2 linked regions of the Flammeovirga yaeyamensis genome follow. The protein of the gene in region 1 binds, or shares a complex with, the protein of each later gene. Links are inferred from orthologs where the notes say so. Each region holds a gene or a part of one and is shown on either strand. Other genes may lie near its edges.

Region 1 (2,834 bases):
TATCTGGAAGCGTTTGTGCTGGAGCAACTGTGATCGAGTCACCTGTATGAACACCCATTGGGTCAAAGTTTTCGATCGAACAGATAATGATTACATTACCTAAGTCGTCTCTCAACAATTCCAATTCGTATTCTTTCCAACCTAAAATAGATTGCTCGATAAGCACTTCGTGTACTGGAGACATCTCCAAACCTCTTTTTAATGCTTTCTCGAATTCGTCTGGTGAATTTACAAATCCACCACCTGAACCACCAAGGGTAAATGATGGACGGATAACTAGTGGGAATCCAATTTCTTGAGCAATCTCTTTACCTTGAAGGAAAGATTTTGCAGTACGTCCTTTACACACACTTACGCCAAGCTCAAGCATTTTCTGACGGAACAACTCACGGTCTTCTGTAGTTTGGATGGCATCGATATCTACACCGATGATCTCTACACCGTAGTCTTCCCAAATACCTGCTTCTTGACAATCAATCGCTAAATTAAGTGCTGTCTGACCACCCATTGTTGGTAGTACAGCATCTATATCATGCTTTTCAAGAATTTCAATGATGGATTTTTTCTCTAGAGGGCGAAGATAGACGTTGTCCGCTGTTACAGGGTCCGTCATAATCGTCGCTGGATTCGAATTAATCAAGGTTACTTCGATACCTTCTTCTCGTAGGGAACGAGATGCTTGAGTTCCTGAGTAATCAAACTCGCAGGCTTGTCCAATTACGATTGGTCCACTCCCGATGATAAGTACCGATTTAATGTGATTCTTCTTAGGCATTTTGCTATTCTTTAAAAAACATGTCTTAACACTCGGGATGCAAAACTAACCTTATTTATAGAAATTACATCATAAAAAATGGATAAAATCACCAAAAAGTAATTAAAGTAAAAATATCTATAGTTTATTAAAAACTTCGTCTATATTTGTATTTTTTCCAAAATCTACCTTTATGCTAACAAAACGAATAATTCCCTGTTTGGACATCAAAGACGGTAAAACTGTGAAAGGTGTCAACTTTGTAGAATTAAGAGATGCAGGGGATCCTGTAGAGCTAGCACAGATCTATTCTGATCAAGGAGCAGACGAGTTAGTCTTTCTTGATATTACTGCTACAGTCGAAAAAAGAAAAACATTAATTGAGTTAGTTCAGAAAGTAGCTGCACAAGTAAATATTCCATTTACTGTGGGTGGTGGTATTTCTACAGTTGAAGACGTCTCTGCTTTGTTAAATGCTGGTGCGGACAAAGTTTCCATCAACTCTTCTGCCGTAAAGAGACCTGAATTAATTAATGAATTAAGTAATGAATTTGGTGCACAATGTATTGTTGTTGCAGTAGACACTCGTTATGTCGATGGCGAACATATTGTACACGTTAGAGGTGGTAGAACTCCTACTGAATTAAGAACTATTCCTTGGGTACATGAATGCCAAGAAAGAGGAGCAGGAGAAATTCTTTTAACTTCTATGGATCATGATGGAACCAAAGCAGGTTTTGCCATAGAATTAACAAAGGAAATATCGACAAGTTTAAATATTCCTGTGATTGCATCAGGTGGTGCGGGCTTAGAAGAGCATTTTATTGATTTGTTCTCTCAGAATGCCGCTGATGCTGCTTTGGCTGCTAGTATCTTTCACTTTAAGGAGATCAGTATTCCTGACCTAAAGCAACATTTAAGAGAAAATGATGTCGAGGTAAGAATTACTCATTAATTTACAGGGCGATGAACATTCATTCACGAAATTTGTTAATATCAAATTAGATCTTGATTGTTCATTTAACAATTTTGTTTTATTATTGCATCCACAAAAAGAACAAACTTTTGATGAATTTAGGTTTATTAATTGTATATCAAGCACTTAGAATGAACTTCTGCTTTTAAGTTTCGTATATTTGTTTGTATTACTTTTCAATACCTCTATCATACATAAAGAATAATAACACTAACCATGTATATTGAAGTTTTAAAATCGAAAATCCACAGAGTAAAGGTTACTCAAGCCGAATTAAATTATGTAGGCAGTATTACAGTGGATGAGGATTTAATGGAAGCAGCCGACATAATTGAAGGCGAAAAAGTTCAGATCGTTAATAACAACAACGGCGAACGCTTCGAAACTTATGTAATTACAGGAGAAAGAGGTAGCGGAATCATTTGTTTAAATGGTGCTGCAGCTCGTAAAGTTCAGGTGGGTGATGTCCTTATTTTAATTTCTTATGCACTTATGAAGCAAAAGAAAGCTAAGGAATACAAACCAAAATTGGTCTTCCCTAATGATGATAATAAACTAGAGGATTAATCCTTTTTACATAAAATTTTATTTTTGCCAACTTGATTTTTTTATGATTAAGTTGGCAAATTTATTTTATATTGAAGAAATTTTTTAAAAAACCTTTCAATTCTTCAGTATACTTTAAGAAAGGGCATTATCGTAATGAAATTAAAAGAAATTCTTAAATATATCTTCTCCTTCTTTTTAGCCGGTGCGTTACTTTGGTATGTACTTAAAGGACAAGACTTAGGAGATATAAAACACACTATCTTAAATTCACATTGGCAATGGCTTTTTGTCTCAGCTAGCTTTGCCTTATTTAGTCATTATATTAGAGGCTTAAGATGGGGTTTAATGTTGAAGCCACTAAATTTAAAAACTAGTCCATCGAACTTATTTATGGCTACAATGAGTGGCTACGCTGGAAATACTGTACTACCTAGATTTGGAGAATTCTTCCGCTGTGGTATTCTACAAAAATTATCTGGAATTCCTGCAAAAACTTCTTTTGGTGCTGTTCTGATCGAAAGAGCTGTTGATATGATTGTCTTTATAGTTCTATTC
Region 2 (2,916 bases), 210 kb from region 1 along the record:
TACTTTAATGTCAGAAGGTTGACATCCAAATTCATTGTTCATACCCTCAATTCCTTTTGTGAGAATTTTAAGTTCAGTGCCTTTCCAACCAGAATGAATTGCACCTATCACTTTTTGTATGGGATCGAATAATAGGATTGGAGTACAGTCTGCTGCTAACGTAAGTAAACCTACGCCTCTAACATTGGTAATTAAGCCATCAGTTTTAGGAAAAGGAAGAGGACTCGATATCAAGTCCTCTAAATTATCTTCTTTGATAATGCCAATAGTATTGGTATGTTGTTGATCTCCAATAAAAAGATGATCACAACCTAAAGCTTCTTTTACTCTTTTCCTGTTTTCCAGAACATCTTCTTTTTTGTCATGTGCTAGATTCCCAAGATTTAAAGAATCAAAAGGAACCTGACTCACTCCACCATTCCTAGTGGTAATAAAATGATGAATAGGCTCATCTTTTAAAAGTGAAAAGGAAAGAGTTTCAAGCATTTTAGTTATTTACTATTGTGTGCATAAATCTGATCAATACTTATTGTGCCTTCGTAAATTGCTTTACCCACAACTACTGCAGGAATACCTGCTTCGTCCAATTTTGTGAGGTCATCAAATTTACTTACACCGCCACTTGCAATCAATTCCATATCTGGAAATTCAGCAATTATTTCTTGGTACAAAGCGGTATTAGGTCCTTGCATCATACCATCTTTAGAAATATCAGTACAAAGCACTTTAGTAATTCCTTTAGAAGTATAGTTTTTCAAGAAATCAAAAAGTGGCAATTGACTGTCTTCTTGCCAGCCGCTAACAGCAATTTTTTTGTCTTTTGCATCAGCAGCTAAAATCATACGTTCAGCTCCAAATTTTTCAATCCAGCTGACAAATTTATCTTCTGCTTTTACCGCAATAGAACCACATGTGACCATTTCAGCACCATGATCGAATACTTTTTGCAAGTCTTCATCAGATTGGATACCTCCTCCAAAATCAACTACTAAATTGGTGTTTTTAACAATACGTTCTAAAACAGGGTAGTTCACTACCTTTTTCACTTTAGCACCGTCCAAATCAACCAAATGCAAACGTTTTATTCCTGCATCTTCAAATTGTTTTGCAATGTCTAAAGGATCTTTTGCATATACTGTTTTTTGAGCATAATCGCCCTGTGATAACCTTACTAGTTGACCGTCGATAAGATCAATAGCCGGAATAATTTCTAATCGTTTGCTCATTTTAGCACTCTGTAATGAAGTTTTGAATAATTTTTTGTCCTACATCTCCACTTTTTTCAGGGTGGAATTGAGCAGCATAAAAATTGTCTTTATGAAGAGATGCACTGTATGGATGTACATAGTCAGTCACTGCAATAGTTTCTTCACACAACTCAGCGTAATAACTGTGTACGTAATAGACATAATCATTATTCTCTAACCCTGTATACAAAGGTGTTTTTAGATCATGAATATTGTTCCACCCCATATGAGGGACCTTTAAACTATCACTTTCAAATTTCTTGACATGAGTATCAAAAATACCTAGACAATCGGTATCTCTTTCCTCAGAATGTTGACACATTAATTGTAATCCAAGACAAATGCCAAGGGTAGGTTGTTTTAATTCTTTAATCAGTACATCTAGATTTCTAGCTTTTAGATAATCCATTGCTGATTTTGCTTCGCCAACACCAGGGAATATCACTTTATCCGCAGATAAGATTTCCTCTTTTTGGTCTGTTAGAATAGGTTCAATGCCAATACGTTGTAATGCATATCTTACTGACTGTACATTACCGGCATTGTATTTAATGATAGCAACTTTCATCGATTAGCTATTTTGTGATGCTTCTGTTTACTTTTAAAAAGTAAAATCAGTAAAGCTTTAAACGAAAGTCAAAATTACAATACTTTCCAAAGAATGAAAATAGATGAGTTGATTTCATAAAAAAACGGCTTATTTATGATGATATTTTACATAAATAAGCCGTTTTGTTATAGAATTGTCTGCTATCTAAAATGTCAAATACATTGCAGAATAAGGGGCGATACTTATGGATGAACCACTTTCTTTTGCCTTATCCAACGAAATACTCACACTTTGTCCGGATAATAAATCTTTTGTTTTGACTTCATCTAAATTAGATACTCCAATAGCATCAATAACAATCGATGGAATGATTAAGTCCAGCTCCATTTCTTGATCTGAGAAATTGGTTATTACAAGGACTCTTTCGCTCTCATCAAATCTAATGAAGCTATATACTTTATCAGTATTGTATTTAGCATTTGTGCGGTTAAATTGCTGAAGATCGATAAGCTTACCACTTCGAATAGCGGAAGACTCAGTAGAAGCTTTGATAATATCCTTATACTGTTTTCTTAATGTTCTTTGTTCTGCAGATAATTGGCCGCCATCATATTTATGATTGTTCACCCATTTTTGATGTTCAGGAACACCCCAATAATCAAAAATTGTGGTTCTTCCATCATCTCCACTAAAGCCTGAAACATTTTTCCCAGGTTCTCCCACTTCTTGACCGAAATAAATCATCACAGGGCCACTACCTAATGCAGCACTTACGGCCATTCCAGGTATGCCTAATTGTGGATCGTTTGAAAACTCTTTAGAAGCAATTCTTTGCTCATCGTGATTTTCTAAAAAGCGAAGCATGTGGTTATTAAATCCATCCATCTCTTTCCAAACCTTTGTCAAGTGAGAAAGAGAAGAACCCTCACGATCCTCCATAACTGCACGTAAAGTATCATAAACACCTACTTTGTCGTAGAGGTAATCAAATTTTCCATTGAAGATATAATTTTCGTATTCTTTAGGATTGTACACCTCTGCAATGAATCGGATATTAGGATTGATTTTTTTGATTCTTGGAATCATCCAGCCCCAATATTCTACAGGAACCATTTCAGC

The links.
Region 2: the proteins of hisF (region 1) and hisH are in contact, whole or in part, in a crystal structure (PDB 6RU0), measured with the Thermotoga maritima proteins. The link is inferred for Flammeovirga yaeyamensis from one-to-one orthologs. Residues at the interface, in WP_004080486.1 of Thermotoga maritima: Met1, Leu2, Ala3, Arg5, Ser40, Glu41, Asp45, Glu46, Ala70, Glu71, Ile73, Asp74, Ile75, Pro76, Phe77, Asp98, Lys99, Ser122, Gln123, Glu161, Thr195, Leu196, Asn247, Arg249, Glu251; in WP_004080484.1 of Thermotoga maritima: Asn15, Arg18, Arg22, Arg117, Leu118, Pro119, His120, Met121, Gly122, Trp123, Asn124, Asn134, Gly135, Tyr136, Tyr138, Val140, Tyr158, Glu180, Lys181, Ser182, Ser183, Lys184, Ile185.

What each region holds. Positions count from the first base shown.
Region 1 is NZ_CP076132.1:2,014,644-2,017,477, reverse strand. Bases 16-2,828 are described here. They hold hisF (imidazole glycerol phosphate synthase subunit HisF), read left to right. Parts: upstream 16-947; coding sequence 948-1,709; downstream 1,710-2,828. Other genes in these bases: KMW28_RS07865 (lysylphosphatidylglycerol synthase transmembrane domain-containing protein), read left to right, coding at 2,433-2,828; panD (aspartate 1-decarboxylase), read left to right, coding at 1,947-2,297; carB (carbamoyl-phosphate synthase large subunit), read right to left, coding at 16-775. In the rest of the region: more of carB, read right to left, coding at 1-15; more of KMW28_RS07865, read left to right, coding at 2,829-2,834.
Region 2 is NZ_CP076132.1:1,802,877-1,805,792, forward strand. What follows is about bases 22-2,916. They hold hisH (imidazole glycerol phosphate synthase subunit HisH), read right to left. Parts: upstream 1,816-2,916; coding sequence 1,228-1,815; downstream 22-1,227. Other genes in these bases: pgeF (peptidoglycan editing factor PgeF), read right to left, coding at 22-486; hisA (1-(5-phosphoribosyl)-5-[(5-phosphoribosylamino)methylideneamino]imidazole-4-carboxamide isomerase), read right to left, coding at 492-1,226; KMW28_RS06960 (alpha-amylase family glycosyl hydrolase), read right to left, coding at 2,002-2,916. Also shown: more of pgeF, read right to left, coding at 1-21. UniProt on the Escherichia coli protein: IGPS catalyzes the conversion of PRFAR and glutamine to IGP, AICAR and glutamate. The HisH subunit catalyzes the hydrolysis of glutamine to glutamate and ammonia as part of the synthesis of IGP and AICAR.